2 regions of the Paraburkholderia sp. WC7.3g genome follow, and region 2 is predicted to be linked to the other one. Evidence: predicted binding sites of a transcription regulator. Region 2 holds the regulator's gene; the other holds the start of a gene.

Region 1 (15,322 bases), 1.7 Mb from region 2:
CGCGCGCGAGCTCGGTTTCGCGCAACTGCGCGCTCGCCTCTTCGACGAGCGCCGGGTTGAGCGCGTGTTGCTTCAGTTCGCCGAGAATGCGGCTCGTGCCGAGCCGCGATGCGCGCCGATGGACCAGGCTTTCCGCGAAGCGCGAGTCGGATAGCCAGTTTTCGGCCTGCAGCGCGTCGAGCATCGCGTCGAGCGAATCGGTTTCCTCGACGTAGGGCTTCAGCTTGCGGGCGAGTTCGGCGCGGCTATATTCGCGGCGCGACAGATAGCCAAGCGCGCGCGCTTTCAGCGAACGGGCGGGGCGTTGGGATTTTCTGCTGGCGTCTTCGTCGGACCGGCCCGGCTTCTGTTCGCCGGGTTGGCGGCGTGAGCGGGTGTAGGTGACTTCGGAGGGGATTGGGGAATCGAGCCCGGAGGAATCCCGGCTGGACGACACTGCAGCGGGTGCAGACCGCGTACGCTGCGGGCCGCGGCCCGCGGCGCGGTCGTGTGCGTCGAACGATTCGAACGATTCGAACGGATCGCTGGACTCAGGCGATCCGTCCGCCGCGTCGCGCGGGCCGTCCGGATAGCGTCCGGAGTCGGACAACGGTCGGCCTTTGCGTATCACGTGATGCTTACTCTTCTTCGCCCGCGACTTCAGCGTCCGCGCCGGTCACGGCGTTCGCCATCGCGGTGACGCCCAGCGATTCGCGGATACGATTTTCGATTTCGCGAGCGATATCCGGATTTTCGCGCAGGAATTCACGCGCGTTGTCCTTGCCCTGACCAATCCGCTCGCCGCTGTAGCTGTACCATGCGCCAGCCTTGTCGACGATCTTCGCCTGCACGCCGAGGTCGATGATTTCGCCCTGACGCGAGATGCCCTCGCCGTACAGGATGTCGAAAATCGCTTCACGGAACGGCGGCGCCACCTTGTTCTTGACGACCTTCACGCGGGTTTCGTTGCCGATCACTTCGTCGTTCTTCTTGATCGAACCGATGCGGCGAATGTCGAGACGTACCGACGCGTAGAACTTCAGCGCGTTACCGCCCGTGGTGGTTTCCGGGTTGCCGAACATCACGCCGATCTTCATGCGGATCTGGTTGATGAAGATCACGAGACAGTTCGTGCGCTTGATCGTGCCGGTCAGCTTGCGCAGCGCCTGCGACATCAGACGCGCCTGCAGACCCGGCAGCGAGTCGCCCATTTCGCCTTCGATTTCCGCCTTCGGCACTAGCGCCGCGACCGAGTCGATCACGATCATGTCGATCGAGCCCGAGCGCACCAGCGCGTCGGCGATTTCGAGTGCCTGTTCGCCGGTGTCCGGCTGCGAGACCAGCAGGTCGGCGACGTTCACGCCGAGCTTGCCAGCGTATTGAATGTCTAGCGCGTGTTCCGCGTCGATGAACGCCGCGGTGCCGCCGAGCTTCTGCATTTCGGCGACGACCTGCAGCGTCAGCGTGGTTTTACCGGACGATTCCGGACCGTAGATTTCGACCACCCGGCCACGCGGCAAACCGCCGACGCCCAGCGCGATGTCGAGGCCGAGCGATCCGGTGGAGACCACCTGGATGTCTTCGACTGCCTCACCTGCGCCGAGCCGCATGACCGACCCTTTGCCGAACTGCTTTTCGATCTGCGCGAGCGCGGCGGCCAGTGCCTTGCTCTTTTCAGCAGTCAGTCCAGCCGAGCCTTTCTTGCTTTCTTCCATGAATCGTCCTTTGCTATGATGAACGGCGTCTGAGGCAGGTGTGCACCCATGGTTCCACTCAAATTGAGCGGAGTCTTCAGGACATCACACGAAACGCAGACACTGTATAAAAAAACAGTGGTTTTGGCAAGCGCGATTGTGATGCGAACGCGCATCTTTTACTGTCGCGTCGCCCCAACTACCCACAATAATGTTCGGAGACCGCTGCGCGCCGGGGCAACCCCACGGTGCCGGCAAAGCCAGGCTGGCGCATCATGCGAATTCTGATTGCCGAAGATGACAGCATACTCGCGGACGGTCTGGTTCGATCACTCCGCCAATCGGCCTATGCGGTCGATCACGTGAAAAGCGGCGTGGAAGCCGATACCGCGTTGTCAATGCAGACGTTCGACCTATTGATCCTCGATCTGGGCCTGCCGCGCATGTCCGGGCTCGAGGTGCTGCGCCGCCTGCGCGCGCGCAATTCGAACCTGCCAGTGCTGATCCTGACCGCCGCCGATAGCGTCGACGAACGCGTCAAAGGCCTGGACCTCGGCGCCGACGATTACATGGCCAAGCCCTTCGCGCTGAACGAACTCGAAGCGCGCGTGCGCGCGCTGACACGGCGCGGCGCGGGCGGCGGCCCGACCGTCGTGCGGCATGGCTCGCTGTCGTTCGATCAGGTGGGCCGCATTGCCCATGTCAACGACCAGGTGATCGATCTGTCCGCGCGCGAGCTCGGTCTGCTCGAAGTGCTGCTGCAACGGATCGGCCGGCTGGTCTCGAAAGAGCAGCTCGTAGACCATCTGTGCGAATGGGGCGAGGAAGTCAGCAACAACGCGATCGAAGTCTACGTGCACCGACTGCGCAAGAAGATCGAACCGAGCGGCGTGCGCATCATCACCGTGCGCGGGCTTGGCTACTGCCTCGAAAAAGCGGCGGCGCCGGCGAATGCGAGCGGGCCCGCCGCCCCGGCCGGTTCCGAGCCGCAAGCGGCACAAGCGGCACAAGCGGCGCAACCGTCCACCGCGCCGTCGTCCGCCGCGATGCCGGCGAGCCACCACTACAAATAGAGGCCCGCGATGTCCGCACGCGCTGATCGCGCCACGGCGCACGCTGCGGACCTCGACGAGGCGCGCGACGCGCGCTACGCCAATCCGTTCGCCCCGCCGGACGAAACCGAAGCCGCCGCCGAAGCGCGTCCGCGCTCGCTGTTCGGCGAAATTCTCGACTGGATGCTCGCGCCGCTGCTGCTGCTGTGGCCGATGAGCCTCGCGGTCACGTATCTGGTCGCAAAGTCGATCGCGAACGGCCCGTTCGACCGCGCGCTCGAAACCGACGCCTACGTGCTCGCGCGCCAGATCCATCCGGTCAACGGCGTCGCGGAGCTTTCGCTGCCCGAGTCGACGCGCGATTTCCTGCGCGCCGACAACGTCGACAGCGTGTTCTTTCAGGTGCTCGGCACGCGCGGCGAGCTGGTGGCCGGCGAGCGTGACATGCCACTGCCGCACGAGGAGGACCGCCCGCCACCGGGCCTCGTCGAATTCCGCGACGACGTGCTGCGCGGCAACGACATCCGCGTCGCCTACACGACCGTCGAGTTTCCGCAGACGCCGGGCGCGCAGGCCGTCCTCGTGCAAGTCGCCGAAACGCTCGACAAGCGCAGCCAGCTCGCCAACGACATCATCAAGGGCGTGATCCTGCCGCAGTTCGTGATCCTGCCGCTCGCGATTCTGCTCGTGTGGTTCGGGCTGTCGCGCGGGCTCGAGCCGCTGCATGCGCTGCAGGCGCATATCCGCGCGCGCCGACCGGACGATCTGTCGCCGCTGGAGGCACGCCGCGCGCCGCCTGAAATCGAGCCGCTCGTCACGTCGTTCAACGATCTGCTCACGCGCCTCGAACAGAACATGGAGTTGCAGAAGCGCTTCATCGCCGATGCGGCGCATCAGATGAAAACGCCGCTGGCCGGCCTGCGCACGCAGGCCGAACTCGCGCTGCGCCTGAACGCGTCGGCCGAGGTGCATCGCTCGCTCGAACAGATCGCGACGAGCTCCGAGCATGCCGCGCGGCTCGTCACACAGTTGCTCGCGCTGGCGCGCGCGGAAAACCGTCGGTCGGGACAGATCTTCACGCCGCTCGAACTGGGCGAACTCGCGCGCAGCGCGGTGCGCGAATGGGTGCAGGCCGCGCTCGCGAAGCAGATGGACATCGGCTACGAAGCGCCCGACGAGCCGGTCGAAGTCGCTGGCAATCCGGTCATGCTGCGCGAAATGCTGTCGAATCTGATCGACAACGCGATCCGCTATACGCCGGCGGGCGGCCGCATCACCGTGCGCGTGCGGCACGACGCCGCCGCGCGGCTCGTGCATCTGGAAGTCGAGGACACCGGGCTCGGCATTCCGGCCAGCGAGCGCTCGCGCGTGGTCGAGCGGTTCTACCGGATTCTCGGCCGCGAAGGCGACGGCAGCGGCCTCGGTCTCGCGATCGTGCGTGAGATCGCGGCGATGCATGGCGGCGAGCTCGCCATCGATGACAACGTCTACCAGGCGTCGCCGCGGCTTGCCGGCACGCTCGTGCGTGTCAGCTTGCATGTGCTGGAACGGGGGCGGGACTTACCCTAACGCGGCCTGATCGTCAGCGAACCGACGGCGTGATTTTGAGATATTTCAACGCGGATTGCCAGAACATCACTGTGGGTTAACGGAAATTGAGCGCCGATTCGACGGTTTACCGGACTATCAGAAGTTCTGGCGTCGAGTCAGAACGCCGTAAGTTTCCGCTCCAATAATCGGTTGCATGGAACGCCTGTGCCGGCGATCCGTGTATATCAATATTGGAGACGACATATATGGCTACCGTTGGCGGGCAAATGTCGCACGTGCCGATGACGCGCGATGAAAAGCGGGTGATCTTCGCATCGTCGCTGGGTACGGTTTTCGAGTGGTACGACTTTTATCTGGCCGGCTCGCTCGCGGCCTTCATCAGCAAGAGCTTCTTCTCCGGCGTCAATCCGACCGCGGCGTTCATCTTCACGCTGCTCAGTTTCGCGGCCGGCTTCGCGGTACGGCCGTTCGGCGCGATCGTGTTCGGGCGACTCGGCGATATGGTCGGGCGCAAGTACACGTTTCTCATCACGATCATCATCATGGGTCTGTCGACGTTCCTCGTCGGCTTCCTGCCGGGCTATGCGGCGATCGGCATCGCTTCGCCGGTGATCTTCATCGCGATGCGCCTGCTGCAGGGCCTCGCGCTCGGCGGTGAGTACGGCGGCGCCGCGACCTACGTGGCCGAACACGCGCCGGCGGGACGCCGCGGCTTCTACACCGCGTGGATCCAGACCACCGCCACGCTCGGCCTGTTCCTGTCGCTGCTCGTGATCCTCGGCGTGCGCACGACGATGGGCGAAGACGCATTCGGGTCATGGGGCTGGCGCATTCCGTTCATCGCGTCGATCGTGCTGCTCGCGGTGTCGGTTTGGATTCGTCTGCAACTGCAGGAGTCGCCGGTGTTCGCGCGCATCAAGGCCGAGGGCAAGACCTCGAAAGCGCCGCTCTCCGAAGCGTTCGGGCAGTGGAAAAACCTGAAGGTCGTGATCCTCGCGCTGGTCGGCCTGACGGCCGGCCAGGCCGTGGTCTGGTACACGGGCCAGTTCTACGCGCTGTTCTTCCTCACGCAGACGCTGAAGGTCGGCGGCACCAGCGCCAACATCATGATCGCGCTCGCGCTGCTGATCGGCACGCCGTTCTTCCTGTTTTTCGGCTCGCTGTCGGATCGCATCGGCCGCAAGCCGATCATCATGGCCGGCCTGCTGATCGCCGCGCTGACGTACTTCCCGCTGTTCAAGGCGCTTACGCACTACACGAACCCGGCGCTCGAAGCCGCGACCGCGAAGTCGCCGATCGTCGTGATCGCGGATCCGGCCGAGTGCTCGTTCCAGTTCAACCCGGTGGGCACCGCGAAGTTCACGAGCTCATGCGACATCGCGAAGGGCGCGCTGTCGCGAGCCGGCCTGAACTATGAGAACGTCGCGGCGCCTGCCGGCGCGATCGCGCAAATCCGCGTGGGCGATACGGTCGTCAACACCTTCGACGGCCGCGCCGCCGACGCGAAGGAGCAAGCCAAGACGTTCGACAAGACGCTCGCCGCCACGCTGAAGGCCGCCGGCTACCCGCCGAAGGCCGATCCGGCGCAGATCAACTGGCCCATGAGCATCGTGATCCTGACGATCCTCGTGATCTACGTGACGATGGTCTACGGGCCGATCGCGGCGATGCTGGTCGAGATGTTCCCGACGCGCATCCGTTATACGTCGATGTCGCTGCCGTATCACATCGGCAATGGCTGGTTCGGCGGCTTCCTGCCAGCGACCGCGTTCGCGATCGTCGCGGCGAAGGGCAACATCTATTCGGGACTCTGGTATCCGATCGTGATCGCGTTGGTCACCTTCGTGATCGGTATGCTGTTCGTGCGGGAGACCAAGGACTCGGATATCTACGCGAAGGATTGAGTGGACGAACAGTCTGGGCTATCTGAAAAAGTCGTGCGCCTGGGGTTGACAGCCCTCGGCTGCGCCAGCATAATTTCGCTTCTTTCGGCGAATTAGCTCAGTCGGTTAGAGCGACGGAATCATAATCCGCAGGTCCGGGGTTCGAGTCCCTGATTCGCCACCAGCTTCAAGAAAAAGCCGCTGCCTCTCACGAAGCAGCGGCTTTTTTGTTCTGGAATGCCGGTAATGCGCCGGAAACGGCGCATTACGCATCTAAAATTTCAGATGCCGCCGGTTTCCGGAGTCCGGGTGCTACACGCCTCTGTTACCTTCCTGAGGAGAGCACCCCATGAAACACCCCTACCTGACCACCCGCGCCGATTCGACCCATTACTACTTCCGCCGCAAGGTGCCGCTCAAGTTGCGCGCCACGCTCGCGAAGACCGAAATCTGGCTGAGCCTGGAAACGCCGTGTCGCAACGAGGCCATCACCCGCCTGCCGATGGCCGCCCTGGCATATGAACAGCTCGTCGCCCCGGCGCGGGCCGCCGCAGCGACCGGCGACAGCTGGCTGCCGCACGGCCTGCGTGCGGCGGGCGACTACGAGACCACGTCGAAAAATTCAAGGCGCTCTTCCTCGAAAAGGACGACGTTGAGCACGGCCGCGTAAACACGATTCTGTCGCTGCTGTCGCCGCTCATCAGACTTGCCATGCGCAAAAAGCTGACGAAGTTGGCCACCAACCCCTTCAGCGGCATGAAATATCCCGAGAAGGTGGTCGAGCTCAACCGGAAGACCGTACGCACGGCCTTCACGATGGCCCAGGTGAACGAGGTCTTTGCCTCACCCGTATGGACACGAGGACACCGCCCGGAAAAGGGCGGCAGCGATGCCGCTTTCTGGGTGCCGCTTCTTGGCCTGCATACGGGTGCCCGGGTCGAAGACCTGTGCCGGCTCACGAGTGCCGATGTCGTGCAGCGCGATGGCGTATGGTGTTTTCACCTGCACGACTCCAAGCGTGAGAGTCGCGCCGGGTACCGGACTGTCATGCGCCACGTCCCGGCCCACCATAGCCTGCTGCAACTTGGCTGGCTCGACTATGTCGAATCCCGCCGGTCAGCCGACAGCTCTGCATGGCTCTTCCCCGACCTCGCGACCAACAAGTACGAGAAACGCGGCGCAGTGTTCGGCAACTGGTTCAACGAATACCTACGCACCCCATCGGCATCCAGGAAGTAGCGAAACGTATAAACCCTGCTAGTGTTCCGTCCCAGAAATAACTTTGCATAAATCCAGATTGTTTCTATGATCGAGTCACGGTGTGTAGGAGGCGATCATGGGACGCAAAGGAATCGAGGTTGTCGTATCCGAACTGGAGCGAGAACAATTGCTATCAATGAGCCGCTCGCGTGCACTGCCTCACTCTCTGGTCCGCCGGGCAAAGATTGTCTTGATGGCCGCTGACGGTCATACGAGTCAGGAAATCGCGACGCAGTGCGAAGTGACGCCGCCGGCGATCACGCACTGGAAGAAGCGGTTTGTCGCGCAGTCTTTCCGTTCGCTTTGGCCTTGGCTGGGCAAAGTCGCACTCGTTCTTCACCGGCCAGACTCCAGTGATGAAGTACAACAAGAATCTCATGCAGGCGATTTTGTGGGACCGGTTGAATATTGCTGAAGTCGTCAATGTGACTGTCATCGAGCTCGACCAGGCTCCCAGTGGTTATGCCGAATTTGATTCTGGCGTACCCAAGAAGATTGTCATCGACCCACACGGTAGTCTGAGAACTGCGGCCTGACAGATTCTCGGAACGATGACCAGGAGAGGTCATCAGCGCCGAACTCTGCTCCAAGGGAAGTGCTTTCCAGCCGGTCGCAAGACCGGCCTTTTTAGCGTCTCGATGCCGCCGGCAAAGCTTTGCTCAGCGACGAAGCGGACAGTCCCACGCGCCCACGCGGGGCACGGCTGTTGACTGAGCATGGTTTTCAAAGAGCTGCCAATGTCCTATCGTTCCCATGCCATGAACTCCTCCATCCTCACCGCCGATGCGTCAGAGAAGCTGCTGCTTTAGCCGCAGCTAACCCATCGTCGCCAGCAGCTTCATGAAGTTGCGCTTCGCACGATATGTCTCGCGAATGGTCTGTAGTTCATCGTCAAACTGCGCATGCTCCTTCAGTTGTGCCCTTAGTCTTCCGATACTCCGCACGATGCCGAACGCCTCGTCATACCGGGCGTTCCGGGTTCCATTTTCGGCGGCGATGGGCAGCAGGCGGTGGTACAGCGCAATGGCATCATTCGGATGGGTCTTTGCGCGAATGGTTGCCATTGTTGCCCACAAGTGTGTCGCCACCGGACCGCCGCAGAACGTCTCCCAGGCAATATCGTGCTCGCGCCCGGCAAGAAAGATTTTGACAAGTTCGGTTCGCGTCGGCATCTGCCAGGAGCTGCGCTGCGCTTTGGTCGCGCCCTCTTCAGCACGAACAAGTTCCCACAAGTGATTAAGCGCGCGCTCGCGCGTCATATCATGCCGTCCGGTAGCCTTTGCGATATCCATCAAGGCGGCGAATGCTTCTGCGCCCGTGTGCATCCCGAAACGCTGCCACGCGAGCACATCAGCCCTTTCGAATTCGCCGCGCCGCAGGTGCTCCTGGATGCAGAAGTCAAGCAGACGCTGGTCCACGTTCTTGCCAGACTCTGTGAGGCCGCGTTCGGCCCACGCGAGTCCTTCGTCGTAGCGCCCGTGCTTCGCGCAAAGCTCTGCGACCAGCCAAAAACGGTAGGGACTCGACAGGTCCTTTGACCGGATGCGAACCAGTGCGTCCACATCGCCGTCGAGGTCCGCCAGCGCCTCCATCGCGCGTTCCAGTCGCATGCGAAGCGGTTCGAACGACCGGCGAAATTCATTGCTCGGCGCCAGTGCCGGCAGGCCGTCCCATCCGTTTTCTACAAGCATGCGGTACCGATGAATCCCAAGGTCGCCGAGCGGTTCGGCGTAAGCCGGCAACACATCGTAGAAGGTATCCCACACGCCGTCGGTCTGGAACCGGAACAGTCGCTCCGCGAGCTTCGTTGGGTCCGGTCGCGTCTGACGACATGCTTCGAGATGTACGGCGGCAAGCTCCATGATGGCCGGCATCACATCACCCCCGGAGTCATCAATCTGCTCCAGACTTGCTTCGGCGCCGGCAATCGCAAGCTCCGCAAGCTCGACCACCTGGGCGGCCTGACGATTGGCAAGCCGCTGCCGCAGCATGTCCGCGAGCGCCATCAAGCCGTCGCCGTACGCGCCGGCTTCGCGCCAGTCGAGCGGCCGCGAAATGCGCGTCGCCTGTCGTACCGCGGTCTTCATGCTCGGAAGGTCACTGGCGTTCGCCGCACGCGCCGCGAGCAACAGCCTGTCGCGCAGCGCCATGTCGCGCTCGACCGCTTCCAGCAAAAGTTCGCGCACGGCTTCCGCATTCAGCGTCGCAACATATTCACGAATCTGCTCCTCGTACGTCTTGCGCTTTTTACGAGGCTTTGCCGGCTCTGACTCATCGGCATGAAACACTTCCGCGCCGGTATTCTCGAGCCACGACAGGGCGACCGCGACCGCGTGCTTGCAGAAGATACCGTCCTCGCCGACCGGACAGTCGCATTCGTAGGTCAGCTCGCCGTCGCCGCCTACGCCAAGCTCGACGCTGTACCGGTGCGTGCCGCGTACGTTCGCGCGAAGGACACCATCGCGCTCTTCGAGGCGCGAGACGGCGCCCTCGTGGAAATACGCCTTGCCGCGCGCGAACGTTTTCGTGTCCGCGAGCGACTGGATTTCGGCGAGGCTAATGATGTCGTGAAGTGGTGATTGGCTGGACATGGCGTACGTTTGATATGCGAGAAGGAAGGATGCACGAGCCAATCGGCTGTGGCACGAATCCGCAAAACCAACGGCTACCCAAAGGCGCCCGTCGCATGAGAAATTCCCTGACTCTGCAAGAGGAATTTCGATTCCGGCAGGGACCAAGACGCGTCCGTCAGTACTACGTCTTTCCTTGAGCGATACGACAGATATAGGCAGTCGAGGAGTACTACCAGCACGGTTTGTCAGCGCCCCAAGCGTAGCGCTCCGTAGAGCAGCGGCGCGCACAATTCGGACCCTGTCGACGTCGACGAACGCAGCGCAATCACCGGCGACGTTGAGTCGGGTCAAGCGAACCGTTCATCCACCCTCACGTCGTCTCCACAACTTACGCGCCGGACTTCCACGGCCATGAGGGGTAGACTCGCCCGCTGCTTTCAACGCTCTCCCGTTGGTCCTCGGCTTGTCCGCCATTGCGCTCGACATCGCCAGCGCTCGGAGCCTCGGCCGCCTGCAAGCTCTCGAAACTGACATCGGTCGAATCAGCGCACACGTCCTCGCCAGCTTTCACCGACGGCAGGCCCACACCGAACCACCGGACGTCGCTACGCAACGCAGCGACGTACGCACGCCATCCGTTTGCGTTGTCGGCAAACAGCTTCCGTCGAACAGTGGAAGCAAGACGCTTGCGATTCAGCTTAGGCTCAAGCAGTTCCCGTGGCCATGCGAAGAAGGCGTCTGACACCCGCTGAACAAACTGCTCTGCTGTCATCCGCGGCGATACCTGTTCCAGGAGCGGGAAGCCTCCAAGCGGGTCGTGCGCTGCCGCCAATTCGCGTACGGTCTTGGGGCCATCGCCACATTTCAGGAGACGGTTCACGACCTCCAGTACGTCTCCAAGGTGAAGCAACAAGGCACGGCGCTCGAATGCATCATTCATCTGCCCATTTCTCTCTACGTGAGTCGAAGCACGATTCTAGCTTGCCTGTCGCGCAGCGCTGTGAGAGGCACGGTGTTCGCGGTGCTTCGAGCGGCAAAAGCCCAGACTCCTCCGCGGACCCGCCTGACAAAGCGTCCATCCTGTCGATTTATCAGCAACCCGGAACTGCCAGTGCATGGCGAGGCGACAGGAGTCGCCCTCAGGCAACGCGGGCGCGCGGATTTCGATGGTCAGGGACGAGCCGGACTGTGCCGTCGGCCGTCCAGCCCCTGGCAATTCTCCGAGGCCCACTCACCTCGAAATATCCGGTTTCAGAAATCACAAATCCCCGGTCAACAGTGCGGGCGTCTGCGGCGTTAAGGAGATGAACGGTGAGAAACCGTCCCGTTACCTGAACGGAAAACTTGCTGGAGCGGAACATGAAAAACACGAACGGGCAGTCCCTGCGTTGTCAGGTCGAAAAGTGGCTCGCACCGGCTCCCACGATGCACGTTCATGTAACCAGATTCAGTCGCACCGCAGGGAATGGGAGACGCTACGTGTGCGTCGAAACGTCGTCACCAGCCGGAGCGCGGGCGTTGTTTTTCTTCAGGCACGATGACGGCAGGTGGAGCGTGTTCCCGCCCACTGCCAACAGGCGGAAGTCAACTGTAGAGCACCCTCTGGTGCAGGTGGCCGCCGCCACCTTTTGATGACGGTCACGAGTTCGCCGCGCTCAATCGCGGCGCTCGGGATTCAATCTGGTTTCGGGCTGGTGCACGGCTATTGAGCCGCATTTTCGCAGGATGCGCGAAGTCCACGGACACGTGGGGCGCCACTGCACGGCGCGTCCGTCATCTCGGCACAAATCGAGCAAGTATGAGCCGGAAAAGCAAGGCGACAGCTCACCCGCCACGGCCCCTTGAAGAAACGGCTCCTTCATCAAAGCACATTGTTAATTGCGATTGGGCTAAGGCTTGCAACACTCACGCTCACTGAAGTAAATGCGCTCTTCGAATTTTGTCGGGGAACGGACGATGGCAACTGGAACAGTGAGTCTGTTCCTCTAACCAGCAGCTAGACCGACGCGCACGGCTGCCAAGGCGCCACGCATTGCGTGTTCACCTTAGCTCGCCGCGCCGTGCGACCCCGGGTTCAACGTTCCTTAAAATTATTGCTTCGCCGCTTTTGCTGCTTTCTCGACTGCCTGGTCAGCCGCTTCGGTCACCTCCGATGCGGCTTTTGTTGCAGCGTCCAGGTTACTTTGCGCGACTTCGACTGCCTGCTTCGTGGCCTTTTGCACACTTTCCTGAGTGGCATTGGACAACGTAATAGCTTGTTTCAGAAATGCGATTGCGGCTTCGGAGCCAACCGGGGCGTTTTGCGCGAGATTCTCGACAAACGATTGAACCTGGCGGCTAACCTCCTGGTACCGCGCATTAACGACCTCTGCCAGTTGCGTTTGAGTGGTCGACGCAATCTCCGCAACCTGACGTTCGTACGTCAGAACCTTCTCCGCCGAGTGCAGCGTCAACGCGTCTTGCAGACTGGTAAGTTCCTGTCGGTCCTTTTTCGCCAGCCCGTCTTGCTCGCGTTGGTGCCAATTGGCAAGCGTCATTTTCGCCGTATCCAGATTCAGTCTGACGAGCTTTTCCTCGCCCTCCAGCATTTTGCTGGCCAGGCCGAAAAAGAAGTCAAGATTGGCTTGCTGCGTTGTAGCAGCCTGTCTCTGAAAATCAGTCATGTTCGCCTCCGGAAGATGTATGCCCAACGCCAGCATGTTCCGCAACGGTGACCAACTGATGAAGCGCGTCGCCTGGAAGCTCTCGGGTCGGCTGTATTTTCGACACCGGCTCCGCAGGCGTATTGGTCTCGGCCGCGAGCCCGCACAACGTCCTCAGCGCTGGGCTGCGTAAGGGTGCTCTGCGGACGTCGACAGATGCACGAGCTACAAACGACGAAAATTCAATTAGAGGACGGTAGCGGTCGGGGTGCCAATTGAATCTGCCTATCCGGGGCACCCTTGAAGAAGGATGTTTTTTTCTCTCGCCGCCACCTGCTGGATGCGTCTGCATCCTTATTGCGATGGCGCTTTCGCCGGAGACCATCATCGCGATGTGTGACGAGGTCGTGGAACAGTACGCCGCTCTTTTCCACGCAAAGCAGATATTCGCCAGTGGAACTTCCGGACCCGCTGATGACCAAAGCCGGTGATGCACGGACAGGTGCCGACCTTAAGTTTTCCGACAGACCTACGTCTGCGAGCGTTGTCATTGCGCTGCTACTTCACTCGAAGAAAGCGGCGGACTAACTTCTGGCCCTGTACGGGATAGGGAAAACGGCATCCGTGTCGATTACACCGGGCATTTAAAGCGTTAACTCAAACCGGGGCAGACGCGCCGCAACGGGCGTTCAGGCGCATTGAAGTTCACGCGAACGACATGCCAGCCCGGTTGACGGCGTTCGACTGCAAGCCTCAACATCGAAGTCGTGTCATGAGTTGCACGGAGCATTGCACGTCATGAATCGTCGTCTGAATTTAGATGCACATCTGCTAGGCATTCTCAAACACAACGGCTCCAGGCGGGCCTTCGCAGCAAGACTGGACATGACCATCAAGCGCGCCAAGGTGACCTCCGGTCGAGTAGCCAGGTCACTCGGCGTACCAGAACGCGAGGTGACCCTTTGGCGCGCCGGAGTTACCGTTCCGAAGAGTACCGATTGTGCGCACCTTTCTGAACTTCTCGACGTGGACGTCGTCTGGCTATGCGCAGGCCAAGCGTAAGCGACAGCATGTCATGGCAGTTCTCATCGGACAGGGCCTCGCACGCGGTTCCGCTTGTCGCCACTCACCGGCACCTCGGTCGGGTCACGTGTCTGGCTCCTGCCATTGACCGGCAGCACGGTGCGCACGTCATCCCACGGACAGACATTGTTCATCACCGGTACTGCAGACGGCTGCAGACCTGCCGGCCAAGCTTGCCCTGTGACCCTGGACTCCGACCGTCTCGCACGAGCCGGCTGCCGTCACGGTCACGGCAGCAGTCGCCGCATGTCGGGCACAAAAAGGGCTTCCGCCGTGGCATGCGCATTGCGCGCGTCCGTGCATCAACTGTTCAGGAGACGACCATGACAATCCACGACCCCAAAATACCGTCGCGGACGGGCGGTTCCGGTGCGAACATCGTCGGCGGTGGAGTGGGTGCAGGGCCGGGGCCGGAGGTGATGGCTGCGTCGACTCTGGATGGCAACAAGGTGGTCTCGTCGGGCGGAGCAGAGATTGGCAAAATATCCGACATCATGCCGCACAGGCAGGCCCAGTACATCGGGGCGTTGCCTCGGTCACGGAGGAAACTATGACGAATCATCGAAAGAAACAGACGCGCGACGTGGGCCGCACCGACGATAAAGATGAGCGACCGCGACCACGAAATGCCCCGCACACCTCCAGCTCGCCGGCGCCTGACACCACGGCCCACATCCTGCAGTCAGAGGACGATGAACTGTTCGATGAAGATGCGCCAAACCAGAAGCGACGCTGCGGAAGTCGTGGTAAGACAAGCGGCTCGTACGCGACGGCTCTGTAACTGGCATGTGGGCCGCCTCGGCGTATGGACCATTTGCAACACATCGGCGTACTGGCCGGCCATCGGGTTCTGCGGCCAGTAATTGCTCGCCCGGCAGGACCACAGTCCGGACACTACCCCCTGTCTGGGCACATTTTTTGTGTCAGGTCGATGCTACTTTGCTTCTCGCATCCCCGGGGTGAAAGTGATACCCAGCAGTAATCCTTCCGGTGAGATGAAACGACTGACTGTCTGCCCCCAAGGTTCTTTCCTGGACTTGACGAGCATTCGATATCCTCGCGACTCAAGCTCCGTTGTTGCTTTCTCGACGTTCTCCACATCGAACTCGAGCCAGGCTTGTGGAACAAGAATGTCGTCGGGCCAGACCTCCTTGCCAAAGCAGGACTGGGCTGCCTGAGAGAGAGGCCAGAGGGCAAAGCTTTTCGCGCCATCGAGAGCCTCCGTATGGAGATAACTGCCGCCCTCCACTTTGAAGGGGATGCCAAGATGCTCGCCGTAGAGCTTGCGGCTTGCCCACGCATCACGGACGATTGGACCAAAGCCCGCGACGAACAGAATTTCGATGCTTCCGGTTCGTTCCATGGCAGCTCCTCTTCCAACAATTTACAGAGTCCCCGGTGGGGAGGTTGACCCAACTTGCATCAGCGCCCCGGTCTTGAGCACGCGGTATGCTTCCTCTTCAACCCAGCAGCCGAAGCGGACGCGGAATATTCAGGCTTCATCGACTAGTAGTACGGTCGACCATCCAGGCACCTTACTTAAACTGGCAGCGCAATTGTTCAACGCAGCAATACGCATACCATGAGCCTGGTCGGCATCGCCGG
Region 2 (15,322 bases):
GGGCGCTCGCCAAGATGATCGTCGATGCGTCGGCAACCATCGGCGTGGAGGCTTTCACGCTGATTCACGACGGCGACAAGATCTACGATCCCGCCGATGGTCTGTGGCCGCAGGCGCTGCTGATCTCGCTCGACGGCCCGGTCGAGGACGCCGATCCCGACGAATTGCGCACGGTGCGGCTGATCGCGGATGATCCGGCCACCGTGTTCCGGGTCGAATGGCAGCGCGCCGACGGCAAGATCGGGCGTCACGAGGGCGGCCCGTTCGCGACGGTCGCGTTCATCTCCGACGTCGACATTCCGTGGACCGATGACGAGGACTAACCGCGCGCGCCGATAGCAGGCACGCATAGCGACGACTGACGCGGCACCGCCTCGCTCGGGTGCATGCACGATGTGCCGCCCCGCGCGTGAGTTTTTTACTTCATCATCCGGCGCCGAAACAGGATCGCCGACACGATAAACCCGCCGATCGCATAAGCGGCCAGCACGCTCAGATGCAGCGCGGCGTGCTCCATCGGCCGGCCGAGCATCGCCGGGCGCATCAGATCGACCGCATTGGCGAGCGGCAGAGCCGCGGTCACGGCTTGCGCGGCGCCGGGCAGTTGCGAGATCGGAAAGAACACGCCGGAGAGCAGCAGCATCGGCGTGAGGACGAGCGTCTGATAGAACATGAAAAAGTCGTATGACGGCGCGAGCGCCGTCACGATCATCGCGAGGCTCGCGAACGCGAGTCCGGCCAGCACGATGATCGGCAGCGCGAGCAGCATCGACGGAAAACTCGCGTAGCCGAGCGCGCCCGCCACCAGCATGATCGCCGCACCCGACAACACCGATTTGCTCGCGGCCCACACCACCTCGCCGAGCACGATATCGCCGAGCGAGAGCGGCGTATGCATGATCGCTTCCCACGTGCGCTGTACGTGCATGCGCGAAAAGCCCGAATACATCGACTCGAAACTCGCCGACATCATCACGCTCGACGGCACGGTGCCCGCCGCGAGGAACGAGATATACGACACGCCGTCGACGTGCCCGACCATCAGCCCGAGCCCGAGGCCGAGACCGAACAGATAGATCATCGGATCGGCGAGGTTGCCGAACATCGACGCGAGCGCGAGCTTCTTCCACACCAGATAGTTGCGGCGCCACACCGCGGCCCAGTTCGTGGCGTTGGCGGGGAACGCGCCGAACGGCTGCTGTGCCGATGGCGTGCCGTCGTGGGTTTCGTAAGTGCGTGCGTCCATCAGTTGTCTCGTTGCGTAATCAGTCCTGCATCTCGCGTCCCGTGAGCCGCAAAAATACGTCCTCGAGATTCGCTGGCCGATGCAGATAGCGCAAATCAGCGCGCTGCTTGAGCCGCATATGCACGGGCTGCGCGTCGTTCACGTAACAGAACAGTGTCTCACCGCTGATCTCGGTGCGCTCGGCGAGCGGCGCGAGTTCTTCGCGCAGCGCAAACGGATCGGGACCGTAGATCTCGATCACGTCGCAGCCGATCTCGGATTCGATCAACTCGCGCGGCGCGCCTTCGGCGATCTTGCGTCCTTCCTCGATCACGCACAGTCGATGACAAAGCCGTTCGGCTTCTTCCATGAAGTGCGTGGTCAGCAGGATGGTTTTGCCGCGCGCGAGCAGCGAGCGCAGCCGCTCCCAGATCAGATGGCGTGCTTGCGGATCGAGACCGGTGGTCGGCTCGTCCATGATCAGCACGTCGGGATCGTTGATCAGCGCACGCGCGAGCGTGAGGCGCCGCTTCATGCCACCCGATAGTTCGCTCACGCGCGCGTCGGCCTTGTTCTCGAGGCGTGCGAATTCGAGCAGACCGGGCACCGCCGCGCGACACTGCGCAGCGGTGAGACCGAAGTAGCGGCCGAAGACGAGCAGATTTTCGCGCACCGTGAAATCGGGATCGAGATTGTCGAACTGCGGCACCACGCCGACGCGCGAGCGCGCGATGCGCGCGCGGCCCGGGATCGGCTCGCCGCATAGGCGGATCGCGCCGGCGTCGGGCGCCGCGATGCCGAGCAGCATGCGCAGTGTCGTGGTCTTGCCGGCACCATTGGGGCCGAGCAGCCCGAAGCATTCGCCGGCGTTCACATGAAACGACAAGCCGTCGACGACCGTTTTTTCGCCGTAGCTTTTCCTGACCTGATGGAATTCGATGGGGGCGGCGGGCATGGGTCGGGCGAGGCTCCTGAAGAAGACACAACGTACTCGCAAGACACACAACATACCTGCGACGCCCGCATTGTGCACGCGAAGCGGCTTATTCCAGGGTTTCGGTTCGCTAATGCGGGCGGCCCTCCGGGAACGGGTAATGCATGCGGCAGGTTGCGGTGTATTGAGCCGGCTGGCACCGCCCGGCGCCACTGTTTACCGTTTGACGCTACCGGCACGCGAAACGGCCCGCTGCGAGCGGCCGCAACGTTCGCGTACGAAGTTTTGCGTTGCGGCATCCGTGGGCAAACGCTGCATCGAATTGCCCAACGCTTGTGCGGACGTGCTCAGCATGCACCGACTATGCACTTAGCGTTTTCCATCCCTTGCAAGCCGATTTGCGGCGCACCATGATTGAATCAGACAGCGCTTTCCGCGCGAATGGAGAAACCTGATGGCGAGCTACCAGAAAATCCTGCTGTGCTACGACGGCTCGCGCGAAGGCCGCAAAGCCCTGCGTTGCGGTGCCGATCTGGCGCTGGAGCTGAAGGCGGAAACGCACCTACTGTCGGTCGTCGACATGCGTTCGAGCATTGCGCAAAGCGCGGGCTTGTTGACGGACGTAGCCTGCGGCAGCTTCGAAAAAACGGCCCGCGAGATTCTGCAGGAGGGGGTGAACTGGCTGACCGAGCGCGGCGTAAGCGCACAAGGGCATTTCGCGTTCGGTCATCCGATCGACGAGATCGCCAACCTTGCCAACGAATTGCAGGTCGATCTCGTGGTGGTCGGCCATCGCTGCCGGACCGGTCTGTCGCGTTGGTGGATGGGGGCGGGCAACACGCCGCTGCTCGACAGGGTGACGTGCAGCATCCTGGTGGCGTGCTCGTCCGGGCAGGACCAGCAGCAGGCGGCTGCGGCGTAATACGCTAGTTAGCGGCGCGAAGCCATTCGCGCCGTCTTGTAGCCCAGACGTGAACATCCCCGTCACGTGGCTGGCCTCGACGACCAGCCACGCATTCCTTCCGGCCAGGCTTCAACCTCACTCGTTCAGGTTGATCGCGGCGAGCTTCCATGTGACCAGACCTTCGCGACGGAAGATCGCCGAGTAGTTCGCGTTGCCTTCGCCACGCCGGTACGTGATAACAAATTCGTTGAGACTACGATAGCCGGCCGTGCTTTGACGCCCCGGTGGCGGCGCACTTGCCTGATTGGTGGTGTTGCCCGCGGCTGGTGCGGCCGGCGCTTCGCCGCTCGCGGCTGGCGGCGCGGACGGTTGCTCGCCCGGCATGCCGCGTGGCGGCATGCCGTTCAGCAGCGCCGCGACGCCGTCGGGTGTTGCATAGGCATCGACGAGCGGGCCGATCAACGTCACGCCGATCACCGCGCCAATCGTGGCCAGCTTGTTGCCGGCGTCCGCTTCGAGCCGGCGTGTCAGCATGGCGCCCACCTGCTGCTTCAGGCTATCGCGTAGCGCGGGAAAGTCCACGTACTGATTGACGGTTTGCACGTCTCGCGCATCTGCCGCGCGTTTGAGATTGTTCACCGCGATATACGGTGACGCATAGATAAACCCCAGCGCGCCAATCACGATCACCACGATCAGCGTGATCAGCAGCGGCCGGGTGGCGCTGCCCTGTATGCGTTTCGGAAATGTCATCGAATGGGACTCCACGTTAGTGATCATCTAACGTCGACCACGGCGAGGTCGAAACGATCCCATCCGACGCGAAACTCTGAACTTCAGAAGTGGGTATCGCATGCGTGCCCAGGATTCGCTCAGGCTTCGAACACCGCGCCGTGCACGTTGGCTTCGTCGGCGATGCAACGATCGATCATACGGCATACGGCGTCGACCGTGCCGACCATGATCAGTCGCGACGATCCATGGTAGACCCGCACCGGTGCGCGACGCGCGGGCTCGGCGATGTTCAGCGCCGAATTCAGCGACACGCGAGCGAACGCCGGCAACGACGACGGCAGACCGGAAGCATCGGCAGGCACGTCGAACAGCGACGGCGTGCGCGCCGCGGGCGCCTCGGTCAGCGCGCAGGGCGTGAGCTTGCGCAGATGGCGCAGACGGCCGAACTGGCGAAAAGGCAGCAGGCGGGCAAGGCGTTCCATGAGTCTCTCCTGGCGATACAGCGTAGATGCGGGCGTAAATGCGGGCGTAAATGCGGCTTGGGTTGGACAAGCCGGCGCAAGCGTTGCTGCGACAGCGAAAGATCAGAACTCGCTTGGGCGAATGAGCCCGACCGCGATCCCTTCGAGCGCGAAATCGGCGCTGCCGCTTTCCACGAAGATGTTGTCGTAATCGGGGTTTTCGGCGATCAGCTCGATGCCGTTCGGCCGGCGCTTCAGACGCTTGACCGTCACGTCGTCGCCGAGCCGCGCAATGATGATCTGGCCGTCCTTCGCTTCGCTGCGCTTTTGCACTGCGAGCAGGTCGCCGTCGAGAATCCCGGCGTCGCGCATAGACAGGCCGCGCACTTTCAGCAGGTAGTCGGGTTTGCTCGAGAACAGCGCCGGGTCGCACGCGTAGTGCTGCGAGATATGTTCCTGCGCGAGGATCGGGCTACCCGCCGCGACCCGGCCGATCAGCGGCAGCGACAACTGCATCAGGCCCGCATGCGGCAGCGTGAACTGGTGTGGCGCGTCCTCTTGCCCGGACAGCAGGCGGATGCCGCGCGACGCGCCAGCCGCGAGTTCGATCACCCCCTTGCGCGCCAGCGCGCGCAGATGCTCTTCCGCGGAATTGGCCGAGCTGAAACCGAGTTCGGCGGCGATTTCCGCGCGAGTGGGCGGAAAGCCGGTGCGTTCGATCGCGCGGCGGATCAGATCGAAAACCTGCTGCTGTCGTGCGGTGAGTTTTGTCATGGCCACTGTATGTATGAACAGGTGACTGTATTTTTATACAGTATCCGGCGCATTTCAAGCTTTACTTTAAGTTCGGCCGGAGGGGCGCGTTCGGGCGTCGTTTATCGGCCACATCGCGTCGTTTCCGGTGCGTCAACAGCCGTCGCATCTGCCGTTACCACTTTTGAGTATTAAAAAATGAAGAAACATTATTTTTAATGATGAAAGCCCTTCGATAGACTGGCCTCCGGATTGGCGCTCATGTGCACGTGACCGCGACGCAGAACAACACCAGACGCTTGGCAGCGGACCATCACACGGAGAAAAATCGAGATGAACTATCGGCACACGGGGCTTGCGGCTCGAACCAGAAAACTGATCACGGCGCTCGCCGTCGGCGCGGCGGGCGCGCTGGGCATGGTGGGCGCAAGCGGCATCGCGCACGCCGACACGACACTGCTGAACGTGTCCTACGATCCGACGCGCGAGCTGTATCAGGACATCAACCAGGCATTCGGCAAGGAATGGAAGGCCAGCAGCGGCGAAGCCGTCACCTTCAGGCAGTCGCACGGCGGCTCGGGCGCGCAGGCTCGCTCGGTGCTCGATGGTCTGCAGGCCGACGTCGTGACGCTCGCGCTCGCTTATGACATCGATGCGCTCGCGAACAAGGGGCTCGTCGACAGGAACTGGCAGAAGCGTTTGCCGGACAACGCGTCGCCGTACACCTCGACGATCGTGTTTCTCGTGCGCAAGGGCAACCCGAAGCACATCAAGGATTGGGACGATCTGGTGAAGCCGGGCGTGTCGATCGTGACGCCGAATCCGAAGACCTCGGGCGGCGCGCGCTGGAACTATCTGGCCGCGTGGGCCTACGCCGAGCATCAACCGGGCGGCAACGACCGGAAGGCCAGGGAGTTCGTCGGCAAGCTGTACAGGAACGCCGGCGTGCTCGATTCGGGCGCGCGCGGCGCGACGACGAGCTTCGTTCAGCGCGGCATTGGTGACGTGCTGATCGCGTGGGAAAACGAGGCGTTCCTGTCGCTGAAGGAGTTCGGTCCGGACAAGTTCGAGATCGTCGTGCCGTCGGTGAGCATTCTCGCGGAGCCGCCGGTCGCGGTGGTCGACAAGGTCGTCGACAGGCACGGCACCCGCAAGCTCGCCGAGGCTTATCTGAACTTCCTCTATAGCGAGGAGGGCCAGGAGATCGCCGCGCGCAATTTCTATCGTCCGCGTTCGAACAAGGTGCCGGCCGATCTGACCGCGAAGTTTCCGAAGCTGAAGCTGTACACGATCGACGATTCGTTCGGCGGCTGGACCAACGCGCAGAAGACGCATTTCGCCGACGGCGGCGTGTTCGATTCGATTTATCAGCCGCAGTAAAAACCGCCGCCTGCATCAAAGGCAGAGGTGAAAGGGCGCGCCCAATGGGCGCGCTTTCGGCTAACCGGAGGCCGTGGCCAGCAGTACCGCAGTTCGATAACGACACAACGAGACAGCAACACGACAACCGCGCGAGCATCAACCATGAACGAGTATCCAGCATGACCACGTTGACCTTCCGCAAGCCGAGCGCCTTGCCCGGCTTTGGCCTGACACTCGGCATCACGGTGGCTTATCTGAGCCTCGTGGTGCTGATTCCGTTGGCGGCGACCTTTCTGAAAACCGCGACGCTCGACTGGGATCAGTTCGTGCGCGCAGTCACGTCGCCGCGCGTGCTCGCGTCGTATCGGCTGACGTTTTTCTCGGCACTCGGCGGCGCGTTGATCAACGCGGTGTTCGGCTTTCTCGTCGCGTGGGTGCTGGTGCGCTACACGTTTGCGTTCAAGCGCATCGTCGATGCGGTCGTCGATTTGCCGTTCGCGCTGCCCACTTCCGTCGCGGGCATTTCGCTCGCGGCCGTCTATTCAGGCAACGGCTGGATCGGCCAGTTTCTCGCGCCGCTCGGCATCAAGATCGCGTTCACGCCCGCCGGCGTGCTGGTCGCGTTGACCTTCATCGGCCTGCCGTTCGTCGTGCGCACGGTGCAGCCGGTGCTCGAGGAGTTCGAGCGCGAGCAGGAGGAAGCGGCCGCGTGCCTCGGCGCGTCGCGCTGGCTCACGTTTCGCCGCGTCGTGCTGCCGGCCGTGTTCCCGGCGTTGCTGACCGGCTTCGCGCTCGCGTTCGCGCGCGCGCTCGGCGAATACGGCTCGGTGATCTTCATCGCCGGCAACGTGCCGATGAAGTCGGAGATCACGTCGCTGCTGATCATCACGAAGCTCGAGCAATACGACTATGCGGGCGCGACGGCGCTCGCGGTCGTGATGCTGGTCGTGTCGTTCCTGATGCTGCTGTTGATCAACACGCTGCAGTGGTATCTGCAGCGGCGCACGAGCCGCGGCAACGCGGCGCCGGCGCCGGCGCCGGTGGCCACGAACGTCGCCGCAATCGGTGGAGGTGTGCAATGAGCCGCGTTCCGACGAATCCGGCGAGCGCCGCGCGCCGCCCCGATCCGGTCAGCGAGCCGCCCGTCGTGCGCTGGCTGCTGATCGGCCTGGCGCTGCTGTTTCTCGCGCTGTTTCTGGTCGTGCCGCTCGTCGCGGTGTTCTATCAGGCGCTGAGCAAGGGGCTGCGTTTTTACTTCGAATCGCTTGTCGATCCGGACGCGCTGTCGGCCATCAGGTTGACGCTGATCACCGCGGCGATCGCGGTGCCGCTGAACCTCGGGTTCGGCCTCGCGGCGTCGTGGTGTATCGCGAAGTTCGAATTCCGCGGCAAGGCACTCCTGACCACGCTGATCGATCTGCCGTTTTCGGTGTCGCCGGTGATCTCCGGTCTGATCTACGTGCTGATGTTCGGCGCGCAGGGCTGGTTCGGCCCGTGGCTCGAAGATCACAACGTGCAGATCATCTTCGCGGTACCGGGCATCGTACTCGCGACGATCTTCGTCACGTTCCCGTTCGTCGCGCGCGAGTTGATTCCACTGATGCAGGCGCAGGGCAACGACGAGGAAGAAGCCGCGCACGTGCTCGGCGCATCGGGCTGGCAGACGTTCCGTCGCGTCACGCTGCCGAACGTCAAATGGGGTCTGCTGTACGGCGTGATTCTGTGCAATGCGCGCGCGATGGGCGAGTTCGGCGCGGTGTCGGTCGTGTCGGGTCATATTCGCGGGCAGACCGACACGATGCCGCTGCATGTCGAAATTCTCTACAACGAATACAACTTCTCGGCCGCGTTCGCCGTGGCGTCGGTGCTCGCGCTGCTGGCGCTGGTCACGTTGGGGCTGAAGCTGTTGGCCGAGCGTCATATGTCGGCGGAACTGTCGGCAGCGCGCGACGTGCCCGCGTATGCGGGGCCGGCGCCGTCCGGCGCTTCGCAGGCCGGGAGCGCGCAGTCCGCTTCTCATTCGTTTTTCGTCAACGCCACGCCTGCGTCGCAGCGACATCCGCTCAAGCAAGGAGAGCTGTAAATGGGTATCACCGTTCGTAACCTGCAAAAGCGCTTCGGCGATTTCGTCGCGCTCGACAACGTGTCGCTCGACTTTCCACCGGGCGAACTCGTCGCGCTGCTCGGGCCGTCGGGTTGCGGCAAGACGACACTGTTGCGCGTGATCGCCGGCCTCGAATACGCGGACGGCGGCCAGGTCGAGCTGCAAGGCCAGGACGTCGCGGCGGTCGGCGCGCGCGAGCGCGAGGTAGGCTTCGTGTTCCAGCATTACGCGCTGTTCCGTCATATGACGGTGTTCGAGAACGTTGCGTTCGGTCTGCGCGTGAAGCCGCGCAAGGAACGTCCGTCAGAGAAGGTGATTCGCGAGAAGGTGCATGAGCTGCTGAAGCTCGTGCAGCTCGACTGGCTCGCGCAACGCTATCCGTCGGAGCTGTCCGGCGGCCAGCGGCAGCGCATCGCGCTCGCGCGTGCGTTGGCTGTCGAGCCGAAAGTGCTGTTGCTCGACGAGCCGTTCGGCGCGCTCGACGCGAAGGTGCGCAAGGAACTGCGCAGCTGGTTGCGTCGCCTGCACGACGATCTGCATATCTCGACTATCTTCGTCACTCACGATCAGGAAGAAGCGCTCGAAGTGGCCGATCGCATCGTCGTGCTCAATCGGGGGCATGTCGAGCAGGTGGGGAGCCCGCAGGACGTGTACGACCATCCGCAGACGCCGTTCGTCTATGAGTTTCTCGGCGCGGCGAACCGTCTGCACGGCAGCGTCGATGCGCAAGGCTTCGTCGTCGATGGCGCCGCGCTGCCGGTCGCGATTGCCGCCGGTTTCAGCGGTCCTGCGTTCGCCTATGTGCGGCCGCACGATCTGCAGTTGTATCCGCAGGCAGCCGGGCATCGCGAGGGCATCGTCGTCGACCTGCGGCGCGTGGTGACGCTCGGCGGCTCGGTGCGCGTCGAGCTCGCGGGCCGTGAGGGCAACCTGCTCGAAGCCGAACTCGATCGCGAAACGTGGCGTGATCTGCAACTGACAATAGGCGATGGCGTGACGGCGGTGCCGCGCGCATTGCGCGTTTTTCCGGAGACAAATCGATGAATTTCCAGCAGTTGCGCTTCGTGCGCGAAGCGGTGCGGCAGAACATGAACCTGACCGAAGTGGCGAACGTGCTCTACACGTCGCAATCGGGCGTATCGAAGCAGATCAAGGATCTCGAGGACGAACTCGGGGTCGATATTTTCATCCGCCGCGGCAAGCGTCTGACGGGGCTCACCGAGCCGGGCAAGGCGGTGCATCAGCTGATCGAGCGGATGCTGCTCGATGCGGAGAATCTGCGCCGCGTCGCGCGCCAGTACGCCGATCAGGACAGCGGTCACCTCGTCGTCGCGACCACTCACACGCAGGCGCGCTACGCGCTGCCGAAGGTGGTCCGGCAGTTCACGTCGGTGTTTCCGAAAGTGCATCTGGCGCTGCGCCAGGGCAGCCCGCAGCAGATCGCGCAGATGATCATCAACGGCGAAGCGGATATCGGCATCTCGACCGAGGCGCTCGACCGTTTTCCCGACATCGTCACGTTCCCGTGCTATTCGTGGCATCACGTCGTGGTGGTGCCGAAGGATCATCCGCTCGTCGGCCGAGCGAATCTGACGCTCGACGAGATCGCCGAATTTCCGATCGTCACCTACGACCAGGACTTCACGGGCCGCTCGCATATCGACCAGGCGTTCGCAAAAGCGGGTGCGTTGCCCGACGTCGTGCTGACCGCGATCGACGCCGACGTGATCAAGACCTACGTGGAACTCGGCATGGGTATCGGCGTGGTCGCTGCGATGGCCTACGACCCGAAGCGCGACACCGAACTCGTCGCGCTCGACACGCAGCATCTCTTCGAGGCGAGCACGACCCGCGTCGGCCTGCGCAAGGGGGCATTCCTGCGCGCGTACGCGTATCGGTTGATCGAGATGTTCGCGCCGCAGTTGAGCGAGGCGGACATTGCGGCGCAGTTGCGTGAGGCGGCTTAGAGCCGCGAGCAGCTTAGGGTAGGACTTGCACCCGCAGGATGGGCGCAAAAAAAAGAGTCCTGCTGTGCCCGGCAAGACTCTCTCTAAACACCCGCTATACAGCTATTGGACTAACGGACCTTCCGCTTTTTACGTGACATGGCTATTAGAACTCGTAGCCAACCTGCGCACGTGCGCCAGCGTCACCAGTCGACGTGACCGACACCGCAGCGTTGACGAGCCACTTATTATTCCGTGAGCGGTACGTAGCTCCTACTGCTGCGGCGCTGCCGCCCTTATAGGTCGCCCCACCCGCAGCGACGATCGTCTTGCCCGGGCCCGACGGCGTCATGTTCGGCATTGCCATCGCTGCTGCGATCCCTGCGTAGGCGTTCTTCGCGACGTCGTTGATCGCCTGGTTGGTCGCGTTGATACGCTGATCGGTGTAGTTGTTGGCCTGCTGAACGCCTTGTGCGACCGAGCTGTTCATCTGACCGACATTGACTGCATCCGTGTCCACCGTACCCGCTGCGACGTTGGTGATCTGGCGTTCGTGACCCACTGAACCCACCGACACCGAGTTATCGCGATCCGTCACCGAGCCCTGACCCAACGCCACCGAGTTCGCATTGCCAGCCTGCGAGCCGGTGCCGATCGCCGTCGAGTTGCCGCCGGTTGCCGCCGCATTTGAGCCCACTGCCACCGCGTTGTCTGCTGTTGCACTGGCGTTTGCCCCGGCCACGGTGCTGCCCACACCGGTACCCGGCGTCGCCGCATTGGCCACTGCGTCATTGTTGCGGTCCGGCGACGAAACATCCGGGGTGACCGGCTGGATGTTCGACAGCTGGGAACCGAGATCCTTCACCTGCCCGTCGAGATCCGTCACCTGGTCCTGCAACGCCGACAGCTGGCCGAAGTTCACCGCGTCATACTGGCTCGTGCCGTTCGCCACATTGCTCAGGATCACCGGGCCTGCGCTCAGGCTTCCGCCGAGCGTCACGGAACCGAAGTTCACCGAGCCGTCAGCGTGACGGTCGTACTGCACCGCGCCCGACAGTTGCGTGCCGACATCGCCCACCTGCGTCTGCAGCTTCGTGATGTCCGTGGTGTTCTCCGTCACCCGGTCATCCAGGTTGGTGACGGCATCGCCTACGCTATGCACCGTCGTACCACCCACGCTGTAGCTCGGTGCGCTGATCGTGCCATCCGCGTTCACGGCCGAGCCGCCACCCAGACCCGCGGCGACGCTCGCCGAGTTCGCATACAGCTGGCTGCCGTTGACGGCTTCCTTGCTGCCCGCAGCAATCGCACCTTCGGCCACGCCGCTCAGCGTGCGCGCGCCATCGGTGCCACTGAAGTCCACCGTCGTGCCGTCCAGGCCCCTGGCCACCGTGATGACCTTGCTGGTCGCGTCCTGCTGCACCAGGCCGACGCTGCCGCCGTCCAGTTGCTGCGTCAGGTTCGTGACCGAGCCTTCCACGTTGGTCACGCGGCCGTCGATGCTGGTGATCGCCGTCTTGTTGGCCGCAACGTTCGTCGTGTTGGCCGCGATGCCGGCCGTGTTGGTCGTCACGTTCTGGTTGGTCGTGTGCAGCTGCGAACCGTTCACCGCTTCGGTGCTGGTGTCGCCGAGCGCGCCGGCCTTCACGCCGCCCAGCGTGCGCACGCCAGCGGTGCCACTGAAGTCCACCGTCGTGCCGTCCAGGCCCCTGGCCACCGTGATGGCCTTGCTGGTCGCGTCCTGCTGCACCAGGCCGACGCTGCCGCCGTCCAGTTGCTGCGTCAGGTTCGTGACCGAGCCTTCCACGTTGGTCACGCGGCCGTCGATGCTGGTGATCGCCGTCCTGTTGGCCGCGACGTTCGTCGCGTTGTCCGCGATGCTGGCCGCGTTGGTCGTCACGTTCTGGTTGGTCGCGTGCAGCTGCGAACCGTTCACCGCTTCGGTGCTGGTGTCGCCCAGCGCACCAGCCTTCACGCCGCTCAGCGTGCGCACGCCATCGGTGCCACTGAAGTCCACCGTCGTGCCGTCCAGGCCCCTGGCCACCGTGATGGCCTTGCTGGTCGCGTCCTGCTGCACCAGGCCGACGCTGCCGCCGTCCAGTTGCTGCGTCAGGTTCGTGACCGAGCCTTCCACGTTGGTCACGCGGCCGTCGATGCTGGTGATCGCCGTCCTGTTGGCCGCGACGTTCGTCGCGTTGTCCGCGATGCTGGCCGCGTTGGTCGTCACGTTCTGGTTGGTCGCGTGCAGCTGCGAACCGTTCACCGCTTCGGTGCTGGTGTCGCCCAGCGCGCCAGCCTTCACGCCGCTCAGCGTGCGCACGCCATCGGTGCCACTGAAGTCCACCGTCGTGCCGTCCAGGCCCCTGGCCACCGTGATGGCCTTGCTGGTCGCGTCCTGCTGCACCAGGCCGACGCTGCCGCCGTCCAGTTGCTGCGTCAGGTTCGTGACCGAGCCTTCCACGTTGGTCACGCGGCCGTCGATGCTGGTGATCGCGGTCCTGTTGGTCGCGACGTTCGTCGCATTGGCCGCGATGCCGGCCGTGTTGGTCGTTACGTTCTGGTTGGTCGCGTGCAGCTGCGAACCGTTCACCGCTTCGGTGCTGGTGTCGCCCAGCGCACCGGCCTTCACGCCGCTCAGCGTGCGCGCGCCATCGGTGCCACTGAAGTCCACCGTCGTGCCGTCCAGATCCTTGGCCACCGTGATGTTCCGGGTCGCTGCGTCGTGCTGCACCAGACCGATGGTGCCGTCGTTCAGGTTGTTGGTGACGTTCGTGATGTCGCCACTCATCTTCGTGATGTCAGCTTTGTTGATCGCGATGTCATTACTGTTGTCGAGCGCGATGTTGTGGATCATCACCAGGCCATCGTTGAGGTTGTCCATCTTCGAGGCGTTGCGGCGCACGTTTTCGTCAATGTTGGCAACCGCGTCACCCACGTTGTTGACCGTCGTACCGCCCACGCTGTAGCTCGGCGCGCTGATCGTGCCATCCGACTTGATCGCCGCCCCACCGCCTAGCGCATTCACCACTCCTCCGAGCTGGCTCAGATTGACAGCATCCGTACTTTGGGTACCTGCAGCCAGGTTCACAATCTGGCGTTGGCCGGTGGTCGCGCCTACCGACACCGTATTCGCCCGGTCGGCCACCGAATTCACGCCCAAAGCTACGCTATTGGTGGCGGTGACCGTGCTCCCGAAACCGAGCGCCACAGAATTTGAGGCACTCACGGTTGAAGCTGGGCCGAAAGCTGCCGAGCGATCACCGTTGACAACGGCCATTTCGCCGAGTGCAATCGCGCCACCCCCGTTCGCCTTGGCTGAATCGCCGATGGCAATGGCCGAGCTACCGTCATAATCAACGTCGCCTTTAGCGTTTGCACCAGCACCAATCGCTATCGATCCAGGAGTGCTGGCAGAAGCAGCGGCGGAGGTGATGGTCGAATTGTTAATAGCAATGTTGCCATAGGCGCCAATAGGATTCGTCACATTAGCAGCAGCATTCCCGCTGTAGCCGGCAATCACACCCAAGGCTACGCCGATGCTACCCATCACGCAGCGTGACTTGCTGCGTTTGCCGCGACGCGCAGTGTGCTCGGATGCAGCCACCCACGACCCAAGGGCTTCGCTCCAGATGCTGACATAGGATTTGTTCATGACATGATTCCTTTTAAAGTTTGAAAAAGAATTGAGTTATGCGAACTAATGCCAAATCGCTGTTGCCATTTCTTGCTGTTCAATATCAGCTGCAAAAACGGGAGCGATGTCGATCCCGAAAGCTCGTGGCCGCAGTAAGAATCGGCCAGATTCTGCCGAGTCAATCTAGGTCTGGCCTTTGCTAAATCTCTGTAACTGGGTTCAGTCTATATTTTTGAGATTGGGCAAAAATAGGTCAGGTCCGAATCGGCGCTGACCGGCATTTGAGCGCTGCAGCGCGTGAGATGGCGGTACCTGCCTGTAATTGCGGAAAGCGTGGCAACGCCAGAAATCTCGACACGACGACAGATGGTAGAAAGGGGCCCCTCATGTGTTTCATCAAGTATCAGCAGTTCAGCGATGTCCGCCTTCAATACTTGCGCTGAGGAGTGCAACTGGGCGTCGCACGGGATTCAGGCCCGCTCGCAAGTTGCGCGCGCACGCGGGGGCGAGCCTGCGTCCGGTTTTTCACGCATGGCGGCGCATAGCGCATCGCTTACAATCGCCGCCATGAATATCTCCACTTCTCCGTCTCTCCCGATTCCGCCCGGCCATCCCGCCGCGCCGACGCTGCCGCGCATCGCGGTGCTCGCGACCGGCGGCACGATCGCCGGCTCGGCCCCGGATGCCGCCAATACGTCGGGCTATCAGGCGGGCGTCGTCGGCGTCGATCAGCTGCTCGCGGCGGTGCCGGCGTTGTCCACGGTCGCGCGAATCGCCCCCGAGCAGATCGCCAGCGTCGATAGCAAGGACATGGCGATGCCGCTGTGGACCACGCTCGCGCAACGCATCGACACGCTGCTCGCGACGGACGACGTCGACGGCGTGGTGGTCACGCACGGTACCGATACGCTCGAAGAAACCGCCTACCTGCTGCATCTGACCGTCAAGTCGGACAAACCGGTCGTGCTGACCGCGGCGATGCGCCCAGCGTCGGCGCTCTCCGCCGACGGTCCGCTGAATCTGCTAAATGCGGTGACGGTCGCCGCGCACGCGGCGGCACGCGGGCAGGGCGTGCTGGTCGCGTTCAACAACCGGATTCATAGCGCGCGCGACGTCGTTAAAACGAGCACGTATGCGGTCGATGCCTTCCAGTCGCCCGAGATCGGCGCGCTCGGCTGGGTGCAGGATGGCCGCGTCGAATTCCAGCGCGGCGTGGTGCGCGCGCATACGTTCGCGAGCGAATTCACGATCGATGCGGCGTGGC

Evidence for each region. The regulator LexA, encoded in region 2, represses DNA repair genes until DNA is damaged. The targets are predictions, from matches to a motif close to ACTGTATNNNNATACAGT.
Region 1: the regulator LexA is predicted to act here: its motif matches at 1,796-1,813, upstream of recA (recombinase RecA).

What each region holds. Positions count from the first base shown of each region.
Region 1 covers NZ_JBNDMA010000002.1:4,012,629-4,027,950, forward strand. Annotated here, with positions in the region: gene recX (recombination regulator RecX) at 1-610, opposite strand, end outside; gene recA (recombinase RecA) at 618-1,694, opposite strand; gene OKW43_RS30085 (response regulator) at 1,949-2,746, shown strand; gene OKW43_RS30090 (sensor histidine kinase N-terminal domain-containing protein) at 2,756-4,294, shown strand; gene OKW43_RS30095 (MFS transporter) at 4,522-6,180, shown strand; tRNA gene OKW43_RS30100 (tRNA-Met) at 6,267-6,343, shown strand; gene OKW43_RS30105 (DUF6538 domain-containing protein) at 6,509-6,829, shown strand; gene OKW43_RS30110 (hypothetical protein) at 6,871-7,398, shown strand; partial or broken gene OKW43_RS30115 (hypothetical protein) at 7,613-7,669, shown strand; partial or broken gene OKW43_RS30120 (formaldehyde dehydrogenase, glutathione-independent) at 7,707-7,955, shown strand; gene OKW43_RS30125 (SWIM zinc finger family protein) at 8,235-10,010, opposite strand; gene OKW43_RS30130 (hypothetical protein) at 10,381-10,932, opposite strand; gene OKW43_RS30135 (hypothetical protein) at 11,352-11,624, shown strand; gene phaP (TIGR01841 family phasin) at 12,083-12,655, opposite strand; gene OKW43_RS30145 (XRE family transcriptional regulator) at 13,433-13,696, shown strand; partial or broken gene OKW43_RS30150 (PRC-barrel domain-containing protein) at 14,041-14,214, shown strand; gene OKW43_RS30155 (VOC family protein) at 14,652-15,080, opposite strand.
Region 2 covers NZ_JBNDMA010000002.1:2,287,886-2,303,207, forward strand. Annotated here, with positions in the region: gene OKW43_RS21945 (hypothetical protein) at 1-323, shown strand, start outside; gene OKW43_RS21950 (ABC transporter permease) at 419-1,246, opposite strand; gene nodI (nodulation factor ABC transporter ATP-binding protein NodI) at 1,266-2,180, opposite strand; gene OKW43_RS21960 (universal stress protein) at 2,614-3,081, shown strand; gene OKW43_RS21965 (DUF2939 domain-containing protein) at 3,199-3,816, opposite strand; gene OKW43_RS21970 (hypothetical protein) at 3,936-4,280, opposite strand; gene lexA (transcriptional repressor LexA) at 4,383-5,033, opposite strand; gene OKW43_RS21980 (sulfate ABC transporter substrate-binding protein) at 5,346-6,392, shown strand; gene cysT (sulfate ABC transporter permease subunit CysT) at 6,554-7,456, shown strand; gene cysW (sulfate ABC transporter permease subunit CysW) at 7,453-8,457, shown strand; gene OKW43_RS21995 (sulfate/molybdate ABC transporter ATP-binding protein) at 8,458-9,522, shown strand; gene OKW43_RS22000 (CysB family HTH-type transcriptional regulator) at 9,519-10,445, shown strand; gene OKW43_RS22005 (YadA-like family protein) at 10,591-14,076, opposite strand; gene OKW43_RS22010 (asparaginase) at 14,626-15,322, shown strand, end outside.